2 regions of the Pseudoalteromonas sp. SR44-2 genome follow, and region 1 is predicted to be linked to the other one. Evidence: predicted binding sites of a transcription regulator. Region 1 holds the regulator's gene; the other holds the start of a gene.
What was found. The regulator LexA, encoded in region 1, represses DNA repair genes until DNA is damaged. The targets are predictions, from matches to a motif close to TACTGTATNNNNATACAGTA.
Positions count from the first base shown of each region.

Region 1 (16,235 bases):
TAATAAAAGCGGTTGTTAACGTTGGCATTACCGGCAACCATATAAGCCAATTGTGCCGACAGTGCTAATAAACCACCACCGTTATATCTAAAGTCGATTACAAGCTCATCAATACCATCGGTTTTAAACTTATTTACTGCATCAATAAGCCCTTCTTGGGCAATGCTTATATGACTATTAAATTGCATGTAACCCACGCTTGAACCATTTGCGGTTGTAATCGTTTTAACATTTTGAACCGGTGTTTGTTCAATATTGCCAGCGGTTACATTAAATGTTTTTTCGGCGCCATCGTTACTGCGTACAACAATAGTATGTGAGTCGCCGTTAGTAGGACTAAATAAGCCTTCGTTAAGCGTATCTACACCCGACTGTGTATTGGTATTAATGCTAACACCGTCAACTGAAAGTACAGTATCACCACGTTGAAAGCCTATTTGGCTTGCAGGTGAATCATCTTCAAGATAAGCGACGCGTAAAATACGGTCGGCTGTATCGCCAATAAACGCCCAATTTATACCGTAACCAGAAGTAACGCCCGATTGCGCTTCTTGAAAGTAATCTTCAGTAGGTTCTGAAAAATGAAAGTTATCTTTTTTTGCCCCTGAGTCGGTAAGCTGCTCTGTTTTTAATTGGGCAAAATAATCGGCTACTGTGGCAAAGCTTTCAGGATCGTTATCGGCAATCTCATCATACCAAAGGTAGGTTTCGTCGCTCCAAGAGCGAAGCCAGAGTTTTTCGTAAAGGGCAGAACCGGCTTGATCTGGGTAAGGCTCGTTGTTATTAAAGGGATCGTTACCCGTACGCGGGGTTTCGCAAAAGTTTTTTAAATCGTTAGAGGGTTCAAATACACCCGCAGTCCATGTTGGACTGCTACTAACAGGTGTTGTAACTACAGGGGCTGAGTCGATGCCGCTACCACCGCCGCCACAACCGGTCAAAGCAAAGCCCGCAAATGCAGTGAAAATGGCAAGCGAGGTTTTATTATTTTTAAACATAGGTAAGGGCTTTTTTGTAAATAAGTTGTTTAAAATATTACAACACTCGCTCGTTTATTCAACATTTATAACTTTGATTTATGTAAATGAGTGTTAAAGCTTAGAGCTTACTCGCACTACTTGTATCTGCGAATGCTTGCTTTTGCCATGCATTAAATAACTTTTGCTGTTTATCAGAGATTTTTAAACCGTATGTTTTTTGCATGTAAGCGTAGGTGTCAGCTATACGTTTTCGTGCATAAACAGGCGGTTCAACTACACGTTGCTTAAAGTTTACTTTTACTTCGCAACGACCATATTGTGTGGCGTTTTCGCTAAGCATACCAAAACGATAATTAGAGCGATCGGCATTAATTTCGCCAATAGCTGGCGCTAAGTTATTTATATCAGCTTCCATTTTTCTAAATTTAGCACTTACTTTACGGCAGTTTTTACGCCCGCCATCTTGCCAGCATTGTAGCTGGTGACCAAATTCCCACGCCGGAACAATGTGCTCCCACTCAATGCGTAGTGCTCGCACATTTACTTTGCCTGAGCGGGTAAGGGTATTTCGAGGAATGTAACCACAGTTAGACGGATCAGGAACGAGTTTTTTGCCTTCTTTTTTAATGTCGCAACCGCAGTAAATGCTTTTGGCGTTGTCAGGTAGGGTTTTAATTAAATGTCTTTTAGCCGTTGAAAAACGGGTAAATTGTTCGGCTGATACCGAAGCGCACACACAACAAGCCAATAAGGCCAGAATAAATCGAGTCATATCCATCACAAATGTGAACTACAGGAATAGGCAGTTTAAAGCCTTGAAGATAAAAGATAAAGTTAACTTAAGGCCTACGCTTATATTACTAAAAAGTGCCTGATTAATTTTTTACTCAAAGTTATTTTCACTATTCATTTATTTCTCACTATTTATCGTATTTTAACCACACAAGGTTACCCGTTAAGGAGTATGCTTAAAGCTTACTCAATATGAGGATTTGGATTGCAAATGAAATTTGTTGATTATTATGCAGTGCTTGGAATATCGCCTGATGCAGATGATAAAGCGGTTAAAGTAGCTTATAAAAAGTTAGCCAGAAAATATCACCCAGATGTAAGCAAAGAGCCTCAAGCAGAAGATAAGTTTAAAGAAATAGCAGAAGCTTACGAAGTCATTCATAACAAAGAAGAACGTGTAAAATACGACGAGTTACGTCGTCACCAACAAAATCGTGCTCGTCAACAGCAAGGCCATTATGGTGGTAATAATGCCTCTTCGCAAAGTAATTACCAGCAAAGCGATCCTCAAACCGACCAAGAGTTTTCTGACTTTATTAATTCAATGTTTGGCGGGGCTGGTGGATTCGATCGTTCTGGGCAAAGCAGAAGTAACGCCGCTCGCGCGCAAAAAGGACAAGATGTGGAAATAGAGTTCCTAATTTTTCTTGAAGAGACTTTAGTTGATACCGTGAAGCCTGTTGAGTTTATGTTACCGCAGCGAGACAGCAGTGGCCGTGTTACTGAAATTAAAAAATCACTTAAAGTGAAAATTCCTGCAGGCTCAGTAAATGGCGAGCGAATTCGACTAAAAGGGCAAGGCGGGTTAGGGTCAGCGAATGGGCAAAATGGCGACTTGTATTTACAAATTAGTTTAGTGCCTCACCCATTATTTGATGTTGAGGGTCATAACCTAAATATAGTTGTCCCTCTTGCACCATGGGAAGCGGCTCTTGGTACAAAGCTAAATTTACCTACGTTGACAGGTAATATCCAATTAACTATTCCTTCTAATAGTCAGTCTGGTCAACGCTTGCGTATTAAAGGTAAGGGATTAATGAGTAAAAAAGCTAAAGGTGACTTATTTGCTGTGCTTAAAATTGTTAATCCAACATCTGTTGATGATACCAGTAAAAAACTGTGGGAAGAATTAGCCGAAAAAGCTCACTTTGATCCCCGTAATAACTGGAGCAAGCCATAATGCAAATTATCGTGACACAAAAAGACGATTTACTTACTAGCAAAGAGCTATGTTTGAGCAGTGATATTAGCGAAGCAATTTTATATGAGCTAGTTGAGCATAATATTGCGGTTCCAATTGAGGGGGAGCATGTTACGCAGTGGCAATTTACGGTATCTGCAGTGACCTTAGTTAAAAAAGCGGCCCGTATCCAGCATGACTTTTCGTTAGATTGGTCGGCAATAGCTTTAGTTTTACAATTGCTGGATGAGCGTGATGAGTTGATTTTCGAAAACGAAATGTTAAAGCGACATTTGAGTCGATTTAAGCACTTGGAATAAAATAAGCCCTAGGCTTATTTACTCTTTGATAAGTGGGCGCTAGCTCTCAAAAACCAATATGACTACTTTGATTTATTCTTATTTTTAATTCGGATAAATCGTTTTAGTCGTATATTTTGTATAAGTAATAATATTCCACTTAAACAAAAAAGTACGCTGGTTGCTGCAAAACTAATAAGCAGCGGATTATTAAAATCCTCTCGCTCATCGTAATCCATAATATGTAACATCCAAAAAAAGTCGAATATTCGCCATAGCGTGCTGCGAACGGTGACAACTTTGCCGTTATTTTCTGACAAGTACAGTGTTGTGTTAAATGTGTCGTCAAATTGTACCTGCCAAACATTGGTTTTATATCCAACTTCTCGCGTACCTTGCTTTAGTAGTACAGCGCTTGTTACTTGAGCATCAATAAGTAAGTGTGCTTTAGCATTTGCGGTAATTTGTATTTTAGTTGGCGGTTCAAATGGTCGGCCTGTTATGCCATTGAAGCTTTGCTGCTCGTTATTACTAAAGACAGTAATAAGTGGTGTAGTTAAGAAGTTCTCAAAAATTATTTGTGTTGGATTAACCACCTGAGAGGCAATATCGTCAAGGGAAGCAATATAATCAGCCTGCGTAAATGGATTATTGAGAGTACGTGTAGCAAGATGCTCCCCATGAACTTTATCAAGAGGGATTGCACTCATAATCAAACCACCTAGTAACCATGCTAAAATTTGTAGTGCTAATAAATAACCTAACCATTTATGTAACTTGCGAGCATGCTTAAATATTTTTTTATTCATGTTTTAGTCTTATTATTTTTAGAGGCTAGTTTATTACATTAATGGGATAAGTTACTGCGACATTTTGTCGCAGTTTAAACTATAGCTTACTGTAATCATTTAAAAATAAAAAAGATTACACTTAAATTCCTAACATGACTTATCTGTTTAATTGAGCTGAATATTTGATATCCAGCTAGCTTTAAATGCTAAAAAATACTTAAAAGCTGCGAAATATCCATATAAAGTGGTTAATAGAGCATAGTTGATTTGGTATAACGGTAAAACTGCGTTAAAGTTTGCAATGAAATTATTAGAGGATAAATACGAAACGATGTCGGAAATTCAATTTTTAAATGTAGATCTTGAGCTTGAATCAAAGCAAGATATTAGTTTGCTAGTGGCGGACTTGAAAAAAGTCGCGACGATTTTACATTATGACAAAGACGAATACCGTCAACTAGCGCGTATTGAAGCTACAGGTGAGGTGAGCACACCTGATAAAGCCATAAACCATATATGTGAGCTTATTGAATCGTGTTCGCGTAATGCGCTAAAGCAATGGTTAAGCTGTTCACGTAGAACGTTTGATATTGGTTTTGAATCAGGGACTTCTCCTAAGTGCTTTAATCAAGCCTTAGATGCAGATACATTATTGCGTATATCTGCGATTGGTGCGGGTATGGAAATTACCATTTACCCAATCGAAAAGTAACTATCTTCGCTCTACGACTGCTGCGGTCATTTTTGATACGCAGCACAGCTCATTGCGGCTATTTGTAATTTTTATTTCCCATACTGAACTACGTTTGCCAATATGAAACGCTCTAGCCGTTGCTGTTAAAGTGCCGTTGCGAGATGCTTTTAAATGACTTGCGCTAATTTCCTGCCCTACACAGTAAAATTTAGTAAAATCGACAACAAAGTTAGCGGCATAGCTGGCAACTGTTTCGGCAAGTACAACGTTAGCACCGCCGTGAACCATCCCCATTGGGTTATGATGCTCAGGAATTGCCGGCATTGTGGCAACCAAATAATCATCGCCAATTTCTGTGACTTCTATCCCCATAGTTTTCATTAATGTTCCTTGGCCATTAACGCCTTGCTCTAACTGCTTGCACAGCTCTAAGGTGATGGGCTGGTACCAAATACTCATAATGTCTCCTTTGCATTTTTAATCATTTATAAACTCAGCTTTAGTTATATCCCTAAAATGTACACAAGTGAAATTACTTTAGCTATTTTAAGGCTTAATTTAAATTTGCGATTTTTATTTAACTGTATATACTCACAGTTAAATGTACTGTATGGAAAACCAGTTGTATGCGACCATTAACGAACCGCCAAGCTCAAATACTCGAACTAATTAAAGTTTTTATTAAAGACACTGGTATGCCTCCTACACGTGCTGAAATAGCGCAAACATTAGGTTTTAAAAGTGCCAATGCTGCTGAAGAACATTTAAAAGCACTTGCTAAAAAAGGCGCAATTAAAATGAAACCAGGTGCAAGCCGTGGTATTCAATTAATTGAAGAAGAAGAGCCAGAACAATTAGGTTTACCGCTTATAGGGCGTGTTGCTGCTGGTTCACCTATTTTGGCGCAAGAGCACGTTGAAAGTCACTGCAAAATCGATCCATTAATGTTTAAACCGGCTGCAGATTTTTTACTACGCGTTAACGGTATGAGCATGAAAGATATTGGTATTATGGATGGTGATTTACTTGCTGTACATCGTACTCAAACCGCTGAAAACGGACAAGTTGTTGTTGCCCGCCTAGACGAAGACGTAACTGTAAAACGTCTTGAGAAAGCGGGTCGTAAAGTATTACTTCATGCTGAAAACGACGATTTTGAATCTATTGAAGTAGATCTTGAGAATGAGTCTTTTAATATTGAAGGCTTAGCCGTTGGCGTTATAAGAAACGCTGATTGGATGTGACTTTAAAAATAGCTTTTAAACAAGCAGCTTTATAAATGCGTACTAATTAGTACGCATTTTTGTTTTAAAATTTGTACTAAAAAATAGGGCGTAAACAGCCCACTGACTATTTAAGCTGTAAACTTTTTTGCACTTATATTTTCCCCCTCCGAATGCGTTAAACCCCTTTGTTTTGCTCATATTTTGAACTTCCTGTTGCCTAGTTGATTACCGATTTTTTATTAATTATTCAATATCACCTGATTGTTTTTTATACTAAAACTTGCTTGTTGTTCGTTTTTTAGCTAATTGTTAATGTGCTGAGCTAATAATAACTCACAGCTTTTTAGTTTTGAGAACACACAATATACACAAACCCGTTGTTGGCGCAGCAAAACCAATCAATATTAAATGAGATTGGCTAAAAAAATAAAAATAACGAATTGGCGTTTAAGCCGTATGCCTCTTCGCTTTGCATTCGCAATAGCATCAAAGGAGCCGTCACATGGGTAAACTGACCTCTACCTTGTGGCTTATATTATGTGTTTTTACGCACCCAGTTTTGGCTAATAGCCAATACAATATGCGCAAAGGCGTAACCGATATAAGCAATAATGTATATCAGCTGCACATGACCATATTTATAATATGTTGTGTGATTGGGGTGATAGTGTTCGCAATTATGTTTTGGGCACTTATTCATCACCGTAAATCTAAAGGGGCTGTACCTGCCCAATTTCACGAAAGCACTAAAGTAGAAATACTTTGGACTGCAATTCCGTTTGTTATTTTAATTGCTATGGCAGTACCAGCCACTAAAACCCTTATTGCAATGGAAGATGCCAGCAAAGCTGATCTCACTATTAAAATTACGGGTTCGCAATGGAAATGGCATTATGAATATATGGGCGAAGATGTAGAGTTCTACTCTATTTTATCTACCCCGCAAGATGAAATAGCGAATCTTGCAGATAAAAACCCTAACTACTTACTTGAGGTTGATAAGCCTCTTGTACTGCCAATAAATCAAAAAGTACGATTTTTAATGACTTCTGATGATGTTATTCACTCTTGGTGGGTACCTGATTTTGCAGTTAAAAAAGATGCGAACCCCGGCTTTATAAATGAAACATGGACGAACATAAACGAAGAAGGTACTTACCGAGGCCAATGTGCTGAGTTGTGTGGTAAAGACCATGGCTTTATGCCCGTTGTGGTGGTCGCTAAATCTGAAGCTGATTTTAAAACATGGCTTGCAGATGCAAAGCAGGCTAAACAAAAAGCAGCATTAGCAGATGCCGCATTACTTGATAAAACCCTCCCAAAAGAAGAGTTAATGACTTTAGGCGAACAAGTATATATGGCTAATTGTGCTGCATGTCATCAACCTACTGGCATGGGGTTACCGGGTGTCTTTCCTGCACTTAAAGGCAGCCCGATAGTGCTTGGCGATATAAAAGATCACATTGATGTAGTTATCCATGGACGACCCGGTACGGCAATGCAAGCATTTGCCAAACAGTTATCTATAAAGCAATTAGCTGCGGTTATTACTTATAAACGTAATGCGTGGGGTAATGATACGGGTGATGTTATTCAACCGAGTCAAATACAGGCAGCTCTTGATGCCAAAGTGGAGGCGAACTAATGAGTAGCATAGTAGAACAACCTAACGCCAATGAAGCTCATCATGCTCATCACCCAGCTAAAGGTTTTAAACGCTGGCTTTACACAACTAATCATAAAGATATAGGTAGTTTATATTTAATTTTTTCGCTGACCATGTTCTTAATTGGTGGTGGAATGGCCATGGTGATCAGGGCTGAATTATTTCAACCAGGTTTACAGTTGGTCGACCCTCACTTTTTTAATCAAATGACCACAGTGCATGGTTTAATTATGGTGTTTGGTGCGGTTATGCCCGCCTTTACAGGCCTTGCTAACTGGATGATACCACTCATGATTGGCGCGCCAGATATGGCATTGCCAAGAATGAATAACTGGAGCTTTTGGATTTTGCCGTTTGCGTTTTTAATCCTATTGGCATCGTTATTTATGCCTGGTGGGGGGCCTGCATTTGGTTGGACTTTTTATGCACCACTGTCCACAACATACAGTAATGATAATACTGCATTGTTTGTATTTGCCGTACATATTATGGGAATTAGCTCAATAATGGGCGCAATCAATGTGATTGTAACCATAGTGAACTTACGTGCCCCCGGCATGACATGGATGAAGTTGCCCTTATTTGTATGGACGTGGTTAATTACTGCCTTTTTATTAATAGCCGTAATGCCAGTGCTTGCAGGGGCTGTCACTATGGTACTTACCGATAAGTATTTTGCGACCAGCTTTTTTGATGCCGCAGGCGGTGGCGACCCGGTGATGTTCCAACACATTTTTTGGTTTTTTGGTCACCCTGAAGTATACATAATGATTCTTCCTGCCTTTGGCATTATATCGACCATAGTGCCTACCTTTTCTCGTAAAAAACTTTTTGGTTATGCATCAATGGTCTACGCCACATCCTCAATTGCGCTACTTAGCTTTATTGTTTGGGCGCATCATATGTTTACCACTGGGATGCCGGTGGCTGGCGAGTTGTTTTTTATGTACGCGACCATGCTTATATCGGTACCTACAGGAGTAAAAGTATTTAATTGGGTTGCCACAATGTGGAAAGGCTCAATAACTTTTGAGGTGCCAATGCTTTTTAGTATTGCGTTTATTGTGCTGTTTACCTTAGGTGGTTTTTCGGGATTGATGCTGGCAATTACACCTGCTGATTTTCAATATCACGATACTTATTTTGTAGTGGCGCACTTTCATTATGTATTAGTAACAGGGGCTGTATTTTCGATAATGGCAGGGGCTTATTACTGGCTGCCCAAGTGGACAGGCAACATGTTTAATATCACATTGGCTAAATGGCATTTTTGGCTATCGCTGGTGAGCGTGAACGTACTGTTTTTTCCTATGCATTTTGTAGGACTTGCCGGTATGCCGCGTCGAATTCCTGATTACGCTCTTCAATTTGCCGACTTTAACGCAATCATAAGTATTGGTGGGTTTGCCTTTGGTTTATCGCAATTGTTGTTTGTAGCTGTGGTAATTAAATGCGCGCGTTGCGGTGATAAAGTGCCTGCAAAAGTATGGGAAGGGGCAGAAGGCCTTGAGTGGGAAGTTGACTCTCCAGCGCCATATCATACTTTTTCTACGCCGCCGGTTATTAAGTAATGACACACGCACCGCTACTCAAACGTTTGGTACTTATTTGCATAGGCATGTTTGCCTTTGCCTTTGCTTTAGTACCTTTGTATGACGTGTTTTGTGATGTAACAGGGCTTAATGGAAAGCCTTCGCTTGAGCAAGCAGAGCAAAGTACAAAAATAGTACAAAACCGAGAAGTTGGCGTTAGCTTTACTACTCACGCACAAAGTGGTGCACCGTTTGAAGTTAAATCAAAAGAATACAGTGTAGTGGTAAAACCCGGTGCAATGCGTGAAGTAATGTTTAGTGCTAAAAATAACAGCAATCTAGATAAAGTAATGCAGGCTGTACCATCAGTCTCGCCAGGTAAAGCGGCAAAGTATTTACATAAAATAGCTTGTTTTTGCTTTGATCAGCAACCTCTAAAAGCAGGGGAAGAGCTTGAATTTAAATTACTTTTTTATGTTGATACCGCATTGCCAAGCGACATTGAAGAATTAACTTTATCTTATACCGTATTTGATATTAGTGAACAGCTGGTGGCAAGTAATAACTAGCTTTTTAAACTAGTGTGAAACTAGGAGTAAATAAAATGAATCAAGAATATGAGCATTATTACGTACCTGAGCAAAGCCCGTGGCCTATTGTAGGTGCTGTTGCATTGTTTTTTATTGCAGTAGGGGCAGGCTTGACTGTTATGAGTGTAGGTAAAGAAGGTGGTAGCGGGGTTTATCTGCTTTATGCCGGTATTGCTGTGCTTGTGTATATGTTGTTTAGCTGGTTTAAAAATGTAATTAGTGAATCGGACCAAGGTTTGTACTCAGCACAAATGGATCGCTCTTTTAGACAAGGTATGAGCTGGTTTATTTTTTCTGAAGTTATGTTTTTTATGGCCTTTTTTGGTGCGCTTTTTTATGCACGGGTATTGTCGGTACCTTGGCTTGGAGGTGCAGGCAATAATGCAATGACTAACGAGGTTTTATGGCCAACTTTTGAAGCTGTTTGGCCGCTAGTTTCAACACCTGCTGGCGAAACTACTCAGGCTATGGGCTGGCAAGGCTTACCACTTATAAATACCTTAATACTGCTTACTTCCTCAGTTACTTTACATTTTGCCCACGTAGCGATGGAAAACAATAAACGTACTCCACTTAAGGTTTTTTTAGGCGCTACTATTTTATTGGGTGTTTGCTTTTTAGGGCTGCAAGTTGAGGAGTACATGCATGCATATAATGACCTTAACCTAACGCTAGATGCGGGTATTTACGGTAATACGTTCTTTTTATTGACTGGTTTTCATGGCATGCATGTAACGCTAGGAACCGTACTTTTATTTGTAATATTTTTACGGATATTAAAAGGGCACTTTACTAAAGATAAGCACTTTGCTTTTCAAGCAGCTGCTTGGTATTGGCACTTTGTAGATGTGGTGTGGCTGTGTTTGTTTGTATTTGTATATGTGCTGTAGCGTTTATTGGCGAATTATTTGCTTTAATAAAACCAAGTTTAAGCGCTGCAATAACAACAACTAAAACAACGACCGAAAACAATACGCGACGACCTAAAAAGTGAGACATAGGTCGTCCCTCAGTTTTCCCTGACACCATAATAAACAATGCTCTAAATAAGTTAAAAAGTATAAATATTAACAACAGTACGATAATAATTTTAATAATCACTGAGTTGACCCTTTATGCAGTTAGTTTTATGGCACAAACAAAAGCTTAGCTCACTAATCACAATTTGTATGGTTGTGGTTGTTGTACTTGTGTGTGTGCGATTAGGGTTTTGGCAGTTGGAGCGAGGTGAGCAAAAGCAGCAACAACTAACCGCCATAGCTAAGCAACAGACTCGTGGTGTGATGAGCTGGTCTCAATTACTTAACTTGCCTGATAGCTGGAACAAAACTGGTGTATTGGTTGAGTTAAAAGGGCGGTTTGTACAAAACCAATATTGGCTTTTAGATAATCAAGTTTATAACGGACAAGTAGGGTACGACTTACTTGCTTTACTAAAGCCAGACACCGAAGAAAAAGTGATTTTAGTTAATTTAGGATGGGTAAAAGCGCCTATATCTAGAGATACACTGCCAAAGGTTACTCTGCCTACAGGTGGTTTTATTCTTAAAGCGCAAATAAAAGAAAATAACCTAAGTAGCTTTACGCTTGAAGATAAAACGACAAATAACGACTTACCTACAAGAATCCAATCTATCGACTTGAATATGCTGAGCACCCAAAGCCAGCAATCATTAATTAATTTTATGGCTTACAGACAAGGTACTGGTGATGAGATTGCAACACCTCATTATGAGGCCGTTGTTATGAGCCCTCAAAAGCATAATGCCTACGCCTTGCAATGGTTTTTAATTGCTATTGCATGTGCTGTTGTGGCTATTTTTGCGAGTAAAAAAAGGACACATAATGAAAAATAATCCCCTTTTGTTGTTTGTGGGTTGCTGCGCTATCCCATTAGTTTTGGCATATGGCGCATTAAAGTTTGATTGGTTGCCTATTGCAATTACTAATAATGGCGAGTTTTTAAGCCAAGAAATAAAACTTAAAAATTGGCCGCAAAATAATCCCAAACAATGGACTATCGCACTTAATTATTCAAACGAATGTAACACCCCATGCAGCGAACAACTCAATGCACTTAATAACTTATATGTGGCACTTGGTAAAAACCAAGGCAAGGTTGATATGGCTGTAATGGGAAGTCCCGACAATAAAAATCTACCATGGAAAATTATTACCGAGCAACAGAGTTTAAATCCTGCAAGTTTATATTTAATTGATCATATGGGGTTAGTGGTACTTGAATATCCCTTTAAGGTCGAGCCACAAGAAAACCGTTTAGTACAAAAAGGGTTATTAAAAGATCTAAAAAAATTACTTAACTATTCTCGTTCTAGCTAATTAAGTTGAGCTTAAGTTGGAGTATCTGATGTATAAAAATTATAAAAAATTAGTATTAATAACAGGATTACTCGCTTTGATTGTAGTTGCTTTAGGTGCGTACACCCGCTTAAGTGATGCAGGTTTAGGGTGCCCCGATTGGCCTGGTTGCTATGGCTTTTTAACGGTACCTAAGCATGAGGCTGACATAGCCTTAGCAACTCAAAGCTACCCCGATATGATGTTCGAAACCGCAAAAGCGTGGAAAGAAATGATTCATCGCTACTTTGCAGGTGCTTTAGGCTTACTTATTTTAGGTTTATTTGTGTTGGCTTTTTTAAAACGCCAATATCCAACTACGCCAGTTAAATTGCCTTTGGCTTTACTTCTACTAGTGGTGTTTCAGGCTGCTCTTGGTATGTGGACAGTAACCATGAACCTTCAGCCGCTTATTGTAATGGGCCACTTATTAGGTGGCTTTAGTATTTTGTCACTTATAACGCTTTTATATTTACGGCTAACCGCAAAACCTATTATGGGTGGCGATAGCGGCGCAAAACGCTATTTCGGTTTAAGTTTAGTAGCGCTCAGTGTATTAATTATCCAAATTGCACTTGGTGGTTGGCTGGCTGCAAATTACGCCGCTCCTCATTGTAGTGGTTTGCCATTGTGTAATTACGCACAACCGTTTTCATTGAGTAGCGTATTTCAATTACCACTTGAGCACAGTAATTATGAATTTGGTGTGTTATCGCAGCAAGCGCGTATGTCTATTCATTTATTACACCGCATTTGGGCACTGGTTACTTGCATCGTTCTGGCGCTAATTATGTGGAAAATATACAGCCAAGCGTACTCTAAAAAAATTAAAAATTGCGTGGTGAGCGTATTGCTTACCCTGCTTTGCCAAATTAGCTTAGGGCTTATTTTAGTACATTGGCATATTCCGTTGGGAGTTGCACTGGCGCATAACTTGATGGCTGCCATACTATTATTAAGCATGGTTAGGTTGTGTTATTACCTAAAATCACGCACATAAAGGGGAAATATAATGGCACTTATAATTGATAAAAAAATACTGCTACCCGTTAATGCTCAATCGCTAATTTCGCGTACTCATAATTTGCTACAAGACTACTTAGCAATTAGTAAATTTAAAGTGGTAGCTATGCTGGTACTAACAGCTTGGGTTGGTTTAGCGCTGGCTCCTGATGTAGGGCGAGGCATGGCTGTACAGTTTATTAGCTTGTTAGGTATAGGGCTACTTTCTGCTGCTGCAGCGGTTATTAATCATGTGGTTGATAGTGAGATAGACTCAAAAATGGCAAGGACTCGTCATCGTCCTGTGGCTAAAGGGCGTTTAAGTAAAACACATGCGCTTAGTTTTGCAGCTGTTATTGGGGTTGCTGGTTTTATTATGCTAATGGTGTGGGCTAATACCTTAGCCGCTATATTAACGTTATTTGCATTGGTAGGTTATGCATTTGTTTATACATCATTTTTAAAGCGTGCTACACCGCAAAATATTGTTATAGGTGGGTTGGCTGGCGCAATGCCTCCATTATTAGGTTGGGTGTCAGAAACAAACCAAATGGCAGCAGCCCCTTGGTTACTTGTAATGATAATATTTACCTGGACTCCGCCACACTTTTGGGCGCTGGCTATAGCACGAAAAAGTGATTATGAACGCGCTAAAATTCCTATGTTACCAGTAACCCATGGAATCGACTTTTGTAAAACGTGCGTCGTTGCCTACTCCGTTTTACTCGCTGTTGTTTGCGTATTGCCTTATTTAATTGGTATGTCTGGATTAATATATTTAATAGGTGCGTGTGTATTAAATGCAGTGTTTATATATAAAGCCGTCAAATTAAAAATTGCTGGAAATGATGAGACTGCAATGGACTTATTTCGTTTTTCGATTATTCATTTAATGGTACTCTTTGTAATCTTATTTATAGATAAATGGCTCCCTTTATGAAGCAGTTATGGCTTGGATTAATTGTTGTTTTAGTTTTGTTTTTATCAGCATGCTCAAATGAAAATAGTCCGCCAGATGTAGATGCATTAGTTTACGAAAATGCAAAGCCACTGTCTGATTTTACGTTAAATGATCAGCGTGGTGAATTAGTGACTAAGCAACAATTTGTAGGACAGTGGAATTTAGTATTTTTAGGCTACACAAGCTGTCCAGATATTTGTCCATTAACACTTGCTAAGTTAAATGCTGTTTATAAAAACTTACAAGCAGATTATCCGCTACAAATTTGGTTTTTATCGGTTGATCCAAAACGCGATACACCAGCTAAACGAAAGCAATATATAGATTACTTTAATCCTGACTTTTTAGCTGTATCAGGGGAACATAAACACCTTTTTCCTGTTGTTAGAGAGCTTGGTTTAATTTACGCGATTAGCGATAGTAGTGAATCAGAATATGCAGTTGATCATAGTGCTTCGGTCGCTATGGTTGATCAAAATGGAGCCGTTAGAGCTATTTTTAAACCAGAATTTAAACAAGGTAGTGTGCCATTAATTAACGCGACGATTTTAACGCAAGAGTTTAAAAAAATAGCCGATTACTACAAAAACTAGTTTTTACTTTTTACCAATTTGAAAGGAGCTTTAGGCTCCTTTTTTTGTTTTTTAACGATGATTTAAATTTAATTAAGCATTTTATGGCAATTTTAATAACTAGGGCTAAGCTTTTGTTATGAATTGAATTGACAGGGAATGCACCTACTAAATGCTAAAACTTCCAAGCGAACTTGCTATTACGCAAGTTGAAACACTACATCAAGATTTACTGCACGAAATCAATAGCAACGATGATATCTGTCTTGATATTAACGATGTAATTTCTGCTGATACTGCCTCAATTCAACTTTTATGCGCCTTACAAAAACACCTACTTACCATACAGCACAAAATCATTTGGGTAGGCAGTAGCGAGGCCTTAACACATACAATTAATAAACTTGGCTTAAGCCAATACTTAACAACCGAAAGTAAAAGTTAGGGGTATATATGAAAAGAATTTTAGCGGTTGATGACTCAGCATCGATGCGTCAAATGGTGAGCTTTACATTAAAAACCGCAGGGTTTGATGTAACCGAAGCTAAAGATGGCAGTGAAGCTCTCGCTATTGCCAAGCAGCAAGACTTTGATGCCGTGATCTCAGATGTAAACATGCCAATAATGGATGGAATTACATTAATACGAGAGCTGCGTACTTTGCCTAGTTATAAATTTACACCATTACTGATGCTTACAACTGAGTCGGGTTTAGAAAAAAAAGTAGAAGGTAAAGCTGCTGGGGCAACAGGCTGGATTGTTAAACCATTTAATCCCGATCAGCTACTAGCGGTAATTAAAAAAGTTATTCGCTAAGGAGCGCAGTGTGAGTATAGATTTAAGTCAATTTTTTGAAGTTTTCTTTGAAGAGAGTTTTGAAGGCCTAGATACCATGGAGGCTGAGCTATTAAACTTAGTGCCAGGTGAGGAAGATTTAGAAACTATCAACACTATTTTTAGAGCTGCTCACTCAATAAAAGGAGGCAGTGGGACATTTGGTTTTAGCTCCGTTGCTGACTTTACTCATGTACTTGAAACATTACTAGATCAAATTCGCCAAGGTGAACGAGAGCTTAGTACCGAGCATGTTAATTTATTACTCAAAGCTGTGGATTGCTTACGCGCTTTACTTGCTGCACTTCAAGGTGAACAAGAGCCAGATTTAACCGAAGCAGATTTGTTAAAAGTACAATTTGAACATGTACTTGGAATGAAAAACGAAACACAAGAGAATAAAACTCAAAGCTGTGAAGAGCAAACAAGTAGTAATACCTATCAAATAGACTTTAAACCTCACCATCATTTATTTAAAACAGGAAACGAGCCACTGTATATGATCAGTGAGCTTGAAGAGCTAGGTGAGTTAGAAACCACAGTATTTTACGATGAAGTTCCAGAAATCACCGATTTAAGTAGTGATGAATGTTTTTTACATTGGCGCTTTTTTTTAAGCACTAGCCATGATGAAAAAGCCATAAAAGAAGTGTTTGAATGGGTTGAAGACGATGCCGATATAAAAGTTGAATTATGTGGCGGCTTATTTGGCAATGATGAGCCAATACAACCTAATCAAGATGAGATACCTAAAGCTG
Region 1 is NZ_JACJDW010000016.1:75,327-91,561, reverse strand. Features, by position in the region: gene H5115_RS11645 (S41 family peptidase) at 1-998, opposite strand, end outside; gene H5115_RS11640 (endonuclease) at 1,099-1,752, opposite strand; gene H5115_RS11635 (DnaJ C-terminal domain-containing protein) at 1,984-2,952, shown strand; gene H5115_RS11630 (chaperone modulator CbpM) at 2,952-3,272, shown strand; gene H5115_RS11625 (hypothetical protein) at 3,335-4,060, opposite strand; gene H5115_RS11620 (hypothetical protein) at 4,374-4,754, shown strand; gene H5115_RS11615 (PaaI family thioesterase) at 4,755-5,195, opposite strand; gene lexA (transcriptional repressor LexA) at 5,363-5,980, shown strand; gene coxB (cytochrome c oxidase subunit II) at 6,465-7,607, shown strand; gene ctaD (cytochrome c oxidase subunit I) at 7,607-9,199, shown strand; gene H5115_RS11595 (cytochrome c oxidase assembly protein) at 9,199-9,729, shown strand; gene H5115_RS11590 (cytochrome c oxidase subunit 3) at 9,765-10,640, shown strand; gene H5115_RS11585 (DUF2909 family protein) at 10,543-10,851, opposite strand; gene H5115_RS11580 (SURF1 family protein) at 10,866-11,606, shown strand; gene H5115_RS11575 (transmembrane cytochrome oxidase associated protein) at 11,596-12,090, shown strand; gene H5115_RS11570 (heme A synthase) at 12,119-13,108, shown strand; gene cyoE (heme o synthase) at 13,121-14,050, shown strand; gene H5115_RS11560 (SCO family protein) at 14,047-14,664, shown strand; gene H5115_RS11555 (STAS domain-containing protein) at 14,816-15,088, shown strand; gene H5115_RS11550 (response regulator) at 15,097-15,459, shown strand; gene H5115_RS11545 (chemotaxis protein CheA) at 15,470-16,235, shown strand, end outside.

Region 2 (16,235 bases), on a different contig from region 1:
CAGAGTCTGTATCTGCATCTGCAGATCGTGAACAATACGCTGCCTATGTCGAGTTTTCTATCCCTCTTGCTGATAATTTAGAGCTACAACTTGCTGGCCGTTACGATGACTACAGTGACTTCGGTACAACAACAAACCCTAAAGTAGCTCTTCGCTGGGCGCCTACTGATGAAATCACAGTGCGTGGCTCTTGGGCACAAGGCTTTAGAGCGCCTTCTTTGGCACAAGTTGGTTTAGGTCCATCTCAAGAAAGCCAATTCTTTGTAGATACATACCGATGTGAAGCAACAGGCCTTGATTGTGATGCACTTGATTACAACATTGAATTTGCTGGTAACCCTGACCTTAAAGCTGAAGAATCAGAATCATGGAATGTCGGCTTTATTTGGGCGCCTTCTGCTGAGTTTGGTTTAAGTGTCGATGTGTGGAGCATCACTCAAGATAACAAAATTGATGAGCAAGAGTTTGGTCCAATTTATAACTCTGAGTGTAATAACCAAGATAGTACTGTATGTGTACGCTTAACACCTACAGGTGGCGATAGCTTAGGAACAATTCAAAAAATTTACAGCACATTTGAAAACGTTTCTTCGCAAGAAGTATCTGGGGTTGATGTTTCAGCTAACTACAATCACTCACTTGATGACTTAGGTTTATTGAAATTTAATTTAGAATGGGCATACCAAGATAAATTTGAAAAAGATGGCCGCGATTACACCGGTGAGTATGGCTATCCAGAGCACCGCTGGATTTTCTCTACAAACTGGGAAATTGGCGAGTTTAATACAAACGTAAACATCAGTTATGTAGGTGAGTTTGAAGATACCCCAGATATTGATTTTGACGGTAATTTAGACTTTGATAGCAATACATCACGTATGGTTGATTCGCAAACACTGGTAGATTTACAAACATCTTATCGTGTTACTGACTCAACTAAAGTATCGCTAGGTGTAAATAACTTATTTGATGAAGAGCCACCATTTGCAATTGGTGATGGCGACGCTGATCTATACGGTTATGCTTCAGGTGTACACAACCCTAGAGGCCGATACTTTTATACTAAAGTTAGTTTCTCGTTTTAACTTTGCGAGCTTATTTTAAAGTGAGCTAACGCTACAAATAAAAAAACCGCCAATTGGCGGTTTTTTTATTTAAAACTAAGGGCTAAATTATAGCTCGCCTTCGTTTTCAGATAAGAACTTAGCAACGCCTTCAGGGCTTGCGTCCATACCTTTTTTACCTTCAGTCCAACCAGCAGGACATACTTCACCGTGCTCAGTGTGGAACGCTAGCGCGTCAACCATGCGAAGCATTTCGTCGATGTTACGACCTAGTGGTAAATCGTTCACTACTTGGTGACGTACGTTACCTTCTTCATCAATTAAGAAAGAACCACGGAACGCAACACCCGCTTCTGGATGCTCAACGTCGTATGCTTTACAAATTTCGTGTTTAACGTCTGCAACTAGTGCGTATTGAACTTTACCAATACCGCCGTCTGCTACAGCAGTGTTACGCCATGCGTTATGTGAGAATTGTGAATCGATAGAAACACCAATTACTTCTACGCCACGCTTTTGAAACTCTTCAAAACGCTTATCAAATGCAATAAGTTCAGAAGGACATACAAACGTGAAATCTAGTGGGTAAAAGAAGATAACTGCTTTTTTACCTTTAATTGTTTCATGAAGGTTATAGCTATCTACAATTTCACCGTTACCAAGAACAGCTGCAGCGGTAAAGTCTGGTGCCTGGCGGCCTACTAATACACCCATTTTATTCTCCAAATATTTTGAGTTTGTTTTCAATTGCTTTCGCAATGCTGGTACTTATATGGGCGCTAAAAATTAAAAACCAATAGCGCATACATATAATTAATTGGCATTCTAAAGTTATTCACTGCAAAAGAACAATCGCATTTAACGATGTGAGCAATCGAAAATAACGAACACTTGCAACTTGCGCTAATATGCTTAAATAATAGGTCTAATTTAAAGTGTAAGTTGCGTTGTAACTAAGTAGAAATTTTAAAAATATCGAAGTGGTTTATACATTAAACTTTTTAGAATTTCATATACGGTGGCGCTAAATTTTACAGATATAAAAAAACCTGCAAATGCAGGTTTCTCGCTTAGACTTAGTCCATTATATCTGAGGGCATATCACCACGGATTTTTTGCCAAATCTCACCCGTTTGATGACCATATTTACGCATCATAGAAATAGCACCATCATGCTCTTTCTTTTCTGCCAAAATGGTTAAATCTTTATAAAACTGACGAGCAAGTTCACGAGTTCCGGCATCAGAGAAGTAATGACAACCAATCTTTGAATAAAAACCTCTAAAGCCGTTAAGTATTAATACATAAATACGGTTATTACCCGCAACGGCTAATTCGTGATGCACTTTATAATCATAGTCAGCAAATGCTTGAGCGGTGTCTTCTAGCTCATTGCTTTGTGATAAAATTTCAATCACGCGTTCAGGATTTAACTTAATTGCAGCACGTGTATAAATAGCACTAATATTAGTACGTGCAGATAAAAGCTGATCTGTCAGCTCTGGCATCTTGTCTTCATCTAAGCGCGCTAATGTTTCAAGAATGTTTAAGCCAGACGTTTCCCAAAAGTTATTTACTTTTGTAGGTTTACCATGCTGAATTGTTAGCCAACCATCACGCGCTAAACGCTGTAATACTTCTCTCAAGGTTGTTCTTGTAACACCAATTAACTCTGAAAGTTCTCGCTCGGCAGGTAAAATTGAACCTGGAGGGAAATCGCCGTTCCAAATGGACTCAACTATATATTCTTCAGCAAATCCTGCTGGGCTTTTCGCTTTAAAAATTCTCATCCAGTTCCCACTCGAATTAATCAACACTCATCGTTTTACACGAATAACTGACTGATTGTACCAGACGAAGCACAACTAACAAGTAAAGTAATATATTAATAAAGCAAATGAGTAGAAATTGAAAATTAATAAATAATTAAATTTGGGTTTCTCTAATTTAGCTACAATTCATGAATATCTAGAGTAATATTCATTGTAGGTACATTGTTATTATGGAGATATTTTTATTTACGCAGCGCCTGAGCTTAATTAACTTATCCCGCACTTGCCATAAGAAAAAGTACAAAAAAGTGCAACCATAAAAAATTCTTTAGATGATGCATCACCTTAGTATAAGTAAGCAATATAGCTGAGCTTATGTATCGATGGGGAAATAATAGAGCGTCATTTAACCTTTGCTAAGGCTGTATTGATTTGTCACTAATTTCATCTTATAAAAAGTGACTTCGGTAGCTTTTTTTTCCTTTTTGTTGCTGCATACTTTATCCTACGTCATAATCTAACGTCCTATTAAAACGCGGAATTTTTATGAACTGGCTTGCACAATTACCTACCCAACGAACCCCGTGGCTTTTATTTACAGCTATCGTTTTTTTACTTGAAGTTACCGCTCTTTTCTTTCAATACAAAATGGGGTTAGCGCCTTGCATAATGTGTATATATCAACGCACTGCAGTATTGGGGTTATTAGGCGCAGGGATTGTAGGCTCGAGTAAACCACAAAATAAAACTGTGCGTATGATAGCGTATGCTATTTGGGGGATATCGAGTGTTTGGGGATACTTAATTGCTCGCGAACATATTGAGATGCAAACCACCACAGACCCTTTTGCATTTAGCTGCGAGTTTGAACCAAATTTCCCATCATTTATGCCACTACATGAATGGATACCTAGCTTTTTTCAAGCTACCGGAGATTGTGGAAATATAGATTGGCAGTTTGTTGGCATGAGCATGCCTGCTTGGATGGAAGTGATATTTGGGATTTTCTCACTAACGCTATTTATTATAATTATTGCCCGTTTATTAATTAAAAAGTCGATTTGATATGTTTACATTTTTTTCAAGCCAATTAGCCCAGCTTAAGCATTTAAAAGTACGCCAGCGTCAAGATGTAATTGCGCTTGCATTAAGTAACCTATCGCCAACTGATAAAGTTTTATTGCGTATTATAAAATTGCTATTACTTAGCCCACTATTTTTAATATTCACTGTATTTAAAGGTTGGATATTAATACCATTTTTGATACTTGGCGGATTGTGCTATCCACTATTAACTACACCTATTGAGATTAACTTTGCTAAAAAGCACTTAAGCGATGCACTAAAACAATTTAATCAGGGCGCCTAGCACCCTGATTACTATTTAGAAATATTAAAGTGTAAGTTTCCCCTCTAATTTAGCTAAAAGCTTTTTGCCAATCCCTTTAACTTGCGATAAATCACTAACGCTTTTAAATTCGCCATTTTCTTCACGATAATCCACAATTGCCTGCGCTTTTTTCTTACCTATACCAGGTAACTTAGCAAGCATCTCTGCATCAGCATTATTTATACTAATTGTCTCAGCTTGAGGCATTTGCTTAGTTACTTCTGATAATTGTGCATACGCGGTAGTCGCGGGTAGTAAACATAATAAACTTATGATGAGTAAATTTTTTAACGTTTTCATTAAACTTGTCCTTATTCTTCTTTTCTTAATTTTGAGTATTGCTCAGGAAATCAATAAATAAGGAACTGTAAAGTTCATCACTTAAAGTGTACCTAAACGCATTATCACTATGATCCGAAATCCTGAAAATGCAGCTGGTACAACAAAGTGATTGCTTAACTAAAGTAAAGTTACCGTTTTTTGTCAAATTTAAGACACCTAAAAATTAATACTTCGCGCTTGCAAATTTACTTACAAACCATTACTGTACATAAAAACAGTAATCTAATGGTTTTTTAAAAACCACGGTGCCAAGCAATTTTGCAGGAGAAATCATGGCTGTTGTTGTTAAATATGTTGTAGAACGAAACGGAGTCGAGCGTATGACGTTTACTACCAAAAAAGAAGCTGATGCTTATGACAAGATGCTCGATATAGCAGAATCACTTGAGCTGATGCTAGAAAAGGTAGACGTACCGCTTAGTGAGCAACAAATTGAATCACTTGCTTTAGAAATAGCGAAAAGCAAAGATGATTTTATGACCATATTAAAAGGTGGCAAAGATCCAGCTGTTACCAAAGCGCCAGCAAAAAGTAAAAAGTCAGATAACGTTGCATCAATTGAAGATAACAACGATAAAAAAGTAAGTTAATTCATAGAATGTTCCCTCCTCGAACGGGACAAACTAAATAAAAAAGGGAGCAACTAAGTTGCTCCCTTTTTTATTATACCAATTCGCTTAATTAAGTGATCTCTTTGAGGGTGGAAAAACGTGTTGATAGCTAGGCAAAAATTCGACATTTAGTTGTACTAAATGAGAATTTTTTAACGCCGGTAGCAACACGTTTAGCCCCGCAAAATGATTAAGTATTATTGCGGATTGGTATTAATTACTACTCACTTTAAAATAAGTAGTAATTGCTAATTAAAGCTCTTTTTCTACTTCATCAAATAAAGCAGTGATGTTTTGCTCTGGCTCTTTTGTTACTAAGCTAACAACAACAATTGCAATACTCGCTAAAATAAAGCCAGGTACTATTTCGTACATAAAGCTACTTAAGCTTTCACCATTGATAGTAAATGGTCCATATATCCAAATTAGCACAGTAAATGCGCCTACTAACATACCAGCTAACGCACCAGCAAAGTTCATGCGTTTCCAATAAAGGCTAAACAATACAAGTGGTCCAAACGCAGCACCAAAGCCAGCCCACGCATTACTTACTAGGTCTAAAATAGAGCTATCTCTATCGTAAGCTAAATAAATAGCGAACATAGCAACTACGGCAACACTAATACGGCCAACAGCAACTAGCTCTTTATCACTGGCATCTTTACGTAAGAATGTTTTATAGAAATCTTCTGTTAATGAACTTGAACTAACCAATAATTGAGATGAGATAGTACTCATAATCGCAGCCAAAATTGCAGCAAGTAAAAAGCCAGCAATAAGTGGGTGGAACAGCAACTCAGAAAGAATTAAGAAAATTGTTTCAGGGTCTTCAACTACAATGTTGTTCTCATAAGTATAAGCTGCACCAAATATACCAGTACCAACAGCACCAATGGCAGCAACAATCATCCATGTCATACCAATACGGCGTGCTTTAGGCATATCTTTAACACTACGTACCGACATAAAACGAACAATGATATGTGGTTGGCCAAAATAACCTAAACCCCAGGCCATTGCAGAAATAATACCTAATGCAGAACCTGCACCAATCCAATTAAGCATATCTGGATTTACGCTATGTAAAGTTGATTCTAAAGGTTGTTCAAGCAAAGAGTATGCAACCGTTGGTACTAGAATAAGTGCAATGAACATAATACAACCTTGCACAAAGTCAGTTAAGCTTACAGCTAAAAAACCACCAAACAAGGTATATAAAACAACTACGCCCGTTGTAATGTATAAACCCATTTCATAAGTTAAACCAAATGAACTTTCAAACAATTTACCACCAGCGACAACACCAGATGAAGTATAAAGAGTAAAGAAAACAATAATTACCACAGCTGATACAACACGTAATAGGTTGGATTTATCATTGAAGCGATTTGAAAAGTAATCTGGGATGGTTATAGAGTCATTTGCTTTTTCAGTGTAAACACGTAATCTCGGTGCAACTAACAGATAGTTTAACCAAGCACCAATCACTAAGCCAATTGCTATCCATGTACTACTAAAACCAGTAACAAACATCGCACCAGGTAGGCCCATTAAAATCCAGCCACTCATATCAGATGCACCTGCAGACAGTGCAGCTACACTTGGAGATAGATTTCGTCCACCTAACATGTAACCAGATACATCGTCAGTAGATTGCTTATATGCATATAGTCCGATACCTAACATTACAATAAAATATAATGCTAGTGAAATAATCATTCCTGTTTCCAAATTAGCCTCCGCATAATTATTAATAATAGGCTTTAATCCAAATAATGACTCTTAAAATTTTATAGTTAAGACACTATTGGGGTAAAAACCATTCTCGCTGACTATATCATGCTTGATAATAAAATCTCCAACTTGTTGCCCTCACCTGATACAAAAACACTCATGTTGAATGATTTTAAAGCGAATTGGTGAAATATAATAAATTAAATACTAGAAACACCTTAATTTTTAATGATAATTTATTAATCTAGCAAATATACGTAATGCTATTTTGAGTCTTTTGCCATATATTATTACAATACCCAATTACATTACTCTTACGGAACTGTTTATGTATTTTTACGCTGCACGCCAACCTATTTTAGACAGAGATAAAAAGCTCATCGGATATGAACTTTTATTTCGCGATGGCGTTGATAACGTATTTCCTGATATAGATGGTGACGAGGCAACTACACGACTAATTGAAGGTAGTCAGTTTAATTTCGGCTTAGAAGATTTAACCGACAATAAACCCGCCTATATAAATTTCACCCTAGAAACGCTATCAAAGGGCTACCCAACACTACTGGGCAAAGATACTGTAGTTGTAGAAATCCTTGAAACTGTGCAACCTGGGAAGCGATTATTAGCCATAGTGAAAGATCTAAAAGATAAAGGTTACACTATTGCTCTTGATGACTATATTCATCAGCCTGTTTGGCGCCACTTTTATCCATTTATTGATATTATTAAAATAGACTTTTTAGCATCTGATATAGATACAATAAAAACGGTTCTTAATGATTTAAAACTGCACTCGCATATTAAGTTACTTGCCGAAAAAGTAGAAACCTATGAAATTTACCAACAAGCCCTAGAGCTTGGTTTTGATTATTTCCAAGGATTTTTCTTCTCAAAACCTGAAATGGTACAAAGTAAGGCTCTACCGCCTTCAGAAATGGCATTAGCTGAATTACTTTACGAAACATCAAGCGTTGATATGGATCTTAAAAAAATCACTGATGTGTTTGAGCGTGATGTAAACCTATCTTACAAATTACTTAGGTATTCAAATTCTGCTGCCTTTGCAAGGCGTGCTGAAATAAGTACCATTAAGCAAGCCCTTATAGTGCTTGGTGCTAACGAAATTAAAAAACTATTATCATTATTATTTGCAGCGCAAGTATCAGCGGATAAACCTGTAGAGCTAATTAGGCTATCGCTTACGCGCGCTCGTTTTGGTGAGTTACTCGCTATATCCCATGGACAATTTAAAGATACCGGCATGGCATTTTTAACCGGTATGATGTCTCTTATGGATGCTATTTTAGATGAGAGAATGGAAAGCGTTATGAAAAAGCTTCCACTTTCGAATGACATAAAAGCAGCCTTATTAAACGATGAAGGCTTGCTGGCAAAATATTTAAACTTAGTTAAGTATTATGAACAAGCTAACTGGTCAGCCGCAAACGAATTAACGAAAGAGCTAAACCTAGGTGAAAAAGTTCCTGATGCCTATCATGAAGCACTCACTTGGGTTAATGAGCAAATGCAGTTAATAGTTAACGAAAAATAAGTAACCCGAACTCTGGTTAAGGTATTTACTAATATATTGAATCATAATGATACTTAAGTTTATTTTTCTCTAGCCAAAGTTCAGATTATATATAAACAGTCAATAAAAAACGCCAGCATTTAGCTGGCGTTTTTATCATTGGCTTCAATTATAAACTTTCTAAAAAGTCTTCATCAAAATCAGCTGGCTCTTCTTTTATAGGTGGGTTGCCATCGTACAGCTCATAAATTTGACGCTGGAAGTAAATATCTTTTACAAATAAGTACGGATCAAGTGAATCATTTAATAGCCCTTCTTGTGGGATTAATGATGCACGCGCCTCAACTGCTTTTAAAACAAATACTAAAATAGTTTGTGGAGTCGTTAGCGCAACTTCAGGTAATACAAAGTTATCGACTACATCACCGGTCAGGTTACGTGCTGTTGTTGGCCCCATACCTGGTAGCATTAAATAGGCGCCATCACCTACGCCCCATACACCCAATGTTTGCCCAAAGTCTTCATCGACTATTTCAAGACCTAGTGAGCTTGCAACATCAAAGATACCAAACAGACCGACAGTAGAGTTAACTAAAAAGCGTGCTAAGCTCACGCTTGCATTACCCGGTTTACCTTGCAAACCCGCATTGATCATATCTACAGGTGCGGTGATATTACCTGTAAAATTAACAATACCGTTTCTTACCGGTACAGGCGTTACTTCAACATAACCTACAGCAACTGGGCGCAATAAATAAGCATCCAGTACATCCATATTAAAGTCATATAATGGACGATTAATACTTTGCAGCGGATCTCTGTCATCTACTTTGCTTTGAGGTACTTGAGCACAGCCGGCTAGTATCAATAAACATAAAAAAGTAAAACTGTGTTTTAACATCTAACGTCCTTAAGGTATTAATGTATCAATTTGAAGTTGGTAGTCACTTACACTTTCACGCTTTAACGCCTGTGAATGACCTTCTAGCTCACCAGAGCTTGGCATAACAGAGTCATCGATAGAAATACGTGCCGAAATAATAATATTTTCTGCACTAGATAAGTTAAGCCCTGCAACCATTGCACTACTATCACTCAACTCAACTGTAATTGGAAATGAATATTTAGTCAGCTTAACAGCAGCCAATGGCATAGGTGAGCCAGTTGCAGCTTTTGCAAATATAAACAAAATACCGTCTTTTGGCTGTTTATCAATAAGCTCTTTTGCAATGTCGACTGTAACTGCAATAGCACCCGTTGTAGTAGTAACTGGCATAACTGAGCCTTCACTTTGCATTTGCTGCTCAATATCAGCAATACGTTCTGAGATCATGTTATAACGTGAATCATTTTTTTCCATGCTCGCCAATAAAACTTCAAATGCAGTTTTAGCTTGCGGCCAATCTTTACGCTCATACGCTATCAGCGCTAGTAACGAAATAGCATCTAAATTAGTAGGCTCAACGTTTAGCACTTTTGAAAGCATACCTGCCGCGCGAGTCATATTAGCTTCGCTACCTTCAAGTAATAAAACCTGACTGTAACTAATAAGAACCTGCATATTATCAGGGTTCATACGTAGTGCTTTATCAAATGACTGCTGCGCCATGTCAAATTCATTAAGCGACATAGCCACTCGACCAAGTAGCATCCAAGCAACTTCATCATCGCCAGAGCGGCTAAGTTTAGTACGAAGCGCCAATGCAAAAGCCTGCAGCTCATTTTGACTAAGCGGCTCACCTTTTTGCATTACAGCACGCTCGCCATAATCAGCTAAATTATCCATTGCATCATGCCAAGCCGAAATTTGCTGCTGACTGCCTGTAAAACTATAAAAAATCCCTGTAAGCGCAAGAACAAATGCACCGCCTGTTAAAGCAAAAATACGATTATTACCTTTGCTGTTAAGTGATTTCTCTGGTGATAGCTCGTTCAATAAGCGACGTTTTAATTCAACAATTGATTCTGCGTGATTTACGCTATCAATGCGTTGATTATCTAAATCAGTTTGCAAATCGACTAAACGCTGCTCATAAATACTAATTAATTCAGCATTGGCGTTATGAGTAATCGTTTGAACACGCTCTTTTTTTAAAAAAGGTATCATAACAAAGCTAAGAGCAACCAGTGTGAGTAAGGCAAAACACGCCCACATTAAAATCATTTAGCTTTGCTCCTGACGTTTATTTTGTTCAATTAGCTTCGCTAGCAGCATTTCATCGTCGCTGCTCCATGTTTGTTTTACTGATGCTTTTCGTTGGCGAATAACAATAAAACCAAAGCCAACAATTACAATTAACACAGGTAGTACCCACAGCACTAAAGTCGCTGGTGTAACAGGTGGGTCGTAATGAACAAAATAGCCAAAGCGGTCAATCATATAATCAATCACTTCGTCTTTGCTTTTACCTTCTTTAACCAATACGAGCACTTTATCGCGCAAGTCTTTAGCAACAACAGCGTCGGAGTCCGCAATGTTTTGATTTTGACACTTAGGGCAACGTAGTTCTTTGGTTAACTCTTCAAACAATATTGCTTGTTTGTTGTTATCAAATTGATAGCGATCTTGCTGTGCAAACGCACCCATGCTTACAAAAAGGCTAAGCGTAAGTAGTAACCACTTCATTATTTAAGCTCCTGCATAATTGGCGCAAATTTAGCTCGCCATACTCGCGGATTTATATCACCGGTGTGATGCAACAAAATAGTGCCTTTTTTATCGACTAAAAAAGTTTCTGGCGCACCCGACACGCCTAAATCCAACGACAAAGTACGGTGTAAATCTAAAATATTAAATTGGTAAGGGTCACCTGCACGTTGCAGCATATCAGTGACTTCGCTGCGAAGTGATTGCATATCAAACGGGCCATCAAAATCAGCGTCGTAACCTTGTACGTAATATAGTCCAATAATTTTAACGCCTTGTTCACGTAACTTAGTTAAATAACCAAGTTCGACTAAACATGTTGGGCACCACGTACCCCATACATTTAATAAGTAAACTTCACCTTTTAACGACTCGTTAGTCCACTGCTTATTGTCTTGCATTAAATCAGGTAAATTAAATGCTGGCATTTCTTGACCTAACCGCCCTGTTTGAATTTCACGAGGGTTGGCAAAAAGACCTTGGTATAAAAATACACACACAAAAGCAAACACTAAAAGCGGAGCAATAGCTAAAATTTTACGGTTCATAAAACACTCTCCGGAACATCTTTACGGGCTGTTTTAGCTGATGTACGGTAACGTTTATCAAACAAAATCATGAAACCTGCTAATGACATAAGCACGCCACCAATCCATATCCAGCGTACAAATGGTTTATGATAAATGCGAAGTGACCATGCATCACCACTTAATTGCTCACCTAATGCTAGGTATAAATCACGTTTAAAACCGGCATCTATTGCCGCCTCAGTCATAAACTGCATACCAATGTCATATTTACGTTTTTCGGCGTGTAAACGTGTTACTAGCTCATTATTTTTAAGCACAGATACAACGCCCGCATGACCGCTGTAGTTTGGCCCACGAATAGTTTTAACGCCATCAAAGCGATATTCATACTCATTAAGCTGTGCTGTTTCACCCGGTTTCATCGATACATCACGCTCTACTGAATAAGCCGAGGTAAGTGTTACGCCCGCAATAATAAATGCAATACCAATATGCCCAAGTACCATAGCCCAGTAACTTACAGTAAAGCGTTTTAAGCCTACTTTTAAGCTCCCGTGTACAGCTGCTTTGGTGTAAATATCAATCCCTGTTGATATTGCAATCCAAACCGCCAGTGTTGTCGCTAATAATGTAAGTGGTTTTACTAAATCGTAACTTGAGAACAACCAAGCACAGGTAATCACAACACTTGCTAATACCCCCATTAATATTTTGTTTTGCAAAAAAGCCCACTTGTTTTGCTTCCAACGTAAAAGTGGTCCAATACCCATCAAAATAGCAAACGGTACTAAAATGATTGCAAACATTTTATTAAAAAACGGTTCGCCAATAGAAATGCTACCTAAGCCCATTTCTTTATGAACCATTGGCAACAATGTACCTAACATAACAATTAATGTAGCAACCACTAAAAATATATTATTGAGCCATAACGCCACTTCGCGCGATACAAACTTATAACGCCCTTCGCTGTGTACCTGCGATACACGCATTGCATATAACGCCAAGCCACCACCAACAACAATGCCTAAAAAGGCGAGTATAAATAAGCCTCTATCAGGGTCTGTAGCAAACGCATGTACCGATACAATAATACCCGAGCGTACAATAAATGTACCTAGCAAGCTTAAAGAGAATGCTGCAATTGCGAGTAATACTGTCCATGATTTAAATATGCCGCGCTTTTCTGTCACACTTAATGAATGCAGTAATGCGGTTGCAACAAGCCAAGGCATAAGCGCTGCGTTTTCTACTGGATCCCAAAACCACCAGCCGCCCCAGCCTAATTCTGAATACGCCCACCAGCTACCAATAGTAAGACCTAGACCTAAGAACCCCCAGGCAGTCATCGTCCACGGGCGTGACCATTTAGCCCATGTGTTATCGAGTTTACCAGTTAACAATGCAGCTATAGCAAAGGAGAAAGCAACCGACAGCCCCACATAACCCATGTACAATAATGGTGGATGAATAATCATACCTGGATCTTGAAGCAGCGGATTCAAATCACGCCCTTCTACCGGAAAATAAGGAAGTAGGCGTTCAAACGGGCTTGAAAGCAGTAAGGTGTACATCATAAAACCTACACCTAAAAAACCAAGTACACCCAGTACGCGAGCACGTAATACCCAAGGTAATGATTTAGAACGCGCTGCTACAGCAGCAGTCCAACCCGCTTGCATTACTAACCATAATAAAATAGCACCTTCATGACCGCCCCACGTAGAGGTGATTTTATAGTACCAAGGCAGCGTACTACTTGAATGATACGCTACGTAAGATACGGTAAAGTCGTCTGTTAAACTTGCATAAATAAGTGCAGCAAAAGAGATTAGTACAAAAGCAAACTGGCCTATTGCTAAAGACGGAGCCGCACGCATTAATCGAAGATTACCGGTATGCGCGCCCCAAAGAGGAAAAATACACAGTAAGACGCTTAGCACCATGGCAAGCGTTAAAGAAAAATAACCAATTTCTGGGATCATAGCTAATTACCACTATCTAAGTTGTATTTTGGTTTTTCGTGCTTAATACCTTTAACTGCCTCTGCAACTTCTGCTGGCATATATTCTTCGTCATGCTTTGCAAGCACTTCAAATGCTTCAATAACATTAGGTTCGACTAATACGCCCTGCGCTACAATGCCTTGCCCCTCACGAAACAAGTCTGGCAATATGCCTTGATAACGCACAGTCACTAGTGGACCTGTATCTATTAGCTTAAAGCTTACTTGTAAGCTTTGTTCATTACGCTCGACCGTGCCTGGCACAACCATGCCGCCAATACGTAACTTTTGACCTATATGTGGCTTTTCTTTGTTAGGGCCTTTGCCATCAATTAATTCGCTTGGCGTATAAAAAAGATTAATATTTTCTTGCAGTGCATAAAGCACTAAACCAATTGACCCACCAATACCAAACAGTACGGCAATGATTACCAATAGGCGCTTTTTACGTCTTGGATTCATGAAATTTGTTCCTGCTTAGCTTTTTTAATTCGCGCTTCACGTATTATTTGTTGCTCCACTGAAGCCATAATACGTTTGGTGTCTCTCAAAGAGTTCACTAAAATACCGAGTAAAATAAGTGCGCATGTACCAAAAGAAAGCCAGACATAAAATCCATAACCTCCCATTGCAATAAAATCAGAAAAAGAGTCAAACTGCATAATTACCCCTTATTTAACAACGAGCGTACCCACGGTCGGTGCTTTTCTCGTTGCAAAATTTCATTTTTAAGACGAATTAAAGTCACTGTTCCAACAAAAGCAGCAAAGGCTAAAATATTAACCATAAGAGGCCAAAACATACTTGGATCTATCGCTTTTGTATCCAGCTTTGTAATGCTTGCACCTTGGTGTAACGTATTCCACCACTCAACAGAGTAATGAATAATAGGTAAATTAATTACGCCAACAATTGCTAAAATAGAAGCCGCACGCCCTGCTGACTTCTTATCTTCAAATGCATGGTAAAGCGAAAGCACGCCAAGATATAAAAATAATAAAATAAGCTCAGACGTTAAACGCGCATCCCATACCCACCAAGCACCCCACATAGGTTTGCCCCATGCAGCGCCAGTAATTAGCGCTATAGCAGTAATACATGCACCAACAGGCGCAATAGCAATAACAGCAAGCTCGGCATTTCGTAGTTGCCATACAAGTGCAACAACAGCTGCAATAGCCATTGATGAGTAAGCCCCCATAGATAAAATGGCAGAAGGCACATGAATAAAGATGATACGGTAGCTGTCTTTTTGTTGGTAATCGGCAGGTGCAAAACCAAGCCCCCATACCCATCCAACAATCATACTAACTACGGTAACTACGGCAAAATAAGGCAGTAACGTATTGCATAACTGGTATGCACGCTCTGCTTTAGCATAGGGATGTAACCACTTCCACATTAACTTACACTCACTTTTAAAGCTGACGATATGGCAATTGGTGCGCTAATAATAGCAATAAGTAACATTGCACCAAGGATGGCAAGCTGCCCACTATAATCCAGCGACATTGTACTGGTATCGATAGCCGACGTTGCAAAAATCAAAACAGGAATATACAAAGGCAGTACGAGTAAACTCATCAAAATACCCCCTTTTTGTAATCCCACAGTAAGCCCAGCGCCTATTGCGCCAATAAAGCTCAATAATGGTGTGCCTAATAATAATGTTAAAACAGTCGCTGTTAACGCCGTACTTTCTAGGTTTAACAACAACGCAAACAACGGGGTCATTAATACAAGCGGTAAACCTGTTACCACCCAATGAGCAGCCACTTTAGCAAGTACGGTTAGCGATAATGGATAAGAGGATGCAATTAACTGCTCCAACGAGCCATCGTTAAAATCATCCCTAAACAACTTATCTAAACCCAACATGGTAGAGAGTAATGCGGCAACCCAAATAATACCTGGCGCCATTCTCGCAAGTAGACCGGGCTCAGGCCCTATTGCTAACGGAAATAATGAAATTACAATTAAGAAGAATAAAATAGGATTTACAATTTCGGCGCGCTGGCGAAACGCAAGTTTTACATCTTTGGTAAATACCGCACTAAATAGCAACCAATAAGAGTGTTGACGAGTCATTAGTGGCGATACTCCAGTGTAACCGTTTGTAAGTTACTAAAGTGGGTCGTTAAGTCTTGGTGGGTCGTTAATAAAATGGCACCACCACTTTGTAAGTGTTCAGTAAATCGCTGCTGTAAAAAGGCGACACCGCTTTTATCAAGCGCGGTAAATGGCTCATCAAGTACCCATAATTTAGCATCACTTAACCAAAGCCTAACAAGCGCTACACGTCTTTGTTGTCCAGCAGATAACATTCTAACGGGTACGTCTTCAAGTCCAACAAGGCCAAGTTGCGCTAAAATAGGATATAAATCAGGCTCATTTATGTAGCCATTAATTTGTAACCAGTGGCGAACATTTTCAACTGCACTAAGCTGAGTACTTACACCTGTTTTATGCCCTATAAAAAGCAGCTCTCTGGCATACTCTTCATAGTACTTAGATATAGGTTGATCTTGGAACAAAACAGACCCTTCATCAGGCACAGAAAAGCCAGCAATAATACGCAATAGCGATGTTTTACCAGCCCCATTAGG
Region 2 is NZ_JACJDW010000012.1:63,485-79,719, reverse strand. Features, by position in the region: gene H5115_RS09525 (TonB-dependent receptor) at 1-1,085, shown strand, start outside; gene H5115_RS09520 (peroxiredoxin) at 1,173-1,778, opposite strand; gene fadR (fatty acid metabolism transcriptional regulator FadR) at 2,141-2,854, opposite strand; gene dsbB (disulfide bond formation protein DsbB) at 3,383-3,901, shown strand; gene H5115_RS09505 (DUF6170 family protein) at 3,903-4,205, shown strand; gene H5115_RS09500 (helix-hairpin-helix domain-containing protein) at 4,230-4,526, opposite strand; gene H5115_RS09495 (YebG family protein) at 4,841-5,158, shown strand; gene putP (sodium/proline symporter PutP) at 5,432-6,910, opposite strand; gene H5115_RS09485 (EAL and HDOD domain-containing protein) at 7,242-8,468, shown strand; gene H5115_RS09480 (VacJ family lipoprotein) at 8,617-9,348, opposite strand; gene ccmI (c-type cytochrome biogenesis protein CcmI) at 9,358-10,611, opposite strand; gene H5115_RS09470 (cytochrome c-type biogenesis protein) at 10,612-11,073, opposite strand; gene H5115_RS09465 (redoxin family protein) at 11,073-11,642, opposite strand; gene H5115_RS09460 (heme lyase CcmF/NrfE family subunit) at 11,639-13,609, opposite strand; gene ccmE (cytochrome c maturation protein CcmE) at 13,612-14,091, opposite strand; gene ccmD (heme exporter protein CcmD) at 14,088-14,291, opposite strand; gene H5115_RS09445 (heme ABC transporter permease) at 14,294-15,031, opposite strand; gene ccmB (heme exporter protein CcmB) at 15,031-15,717, opposite strand; gene ccmA (cytochrome c biogenesis heme-transporting ATPase CcmA) at 15,717-16,235, opposite strand, start outside.
Region 2: the regulator LexA is predicted to act here: its motif matches at 4,769-4,788, upstream of H5115_RS09495 (YebG family protein).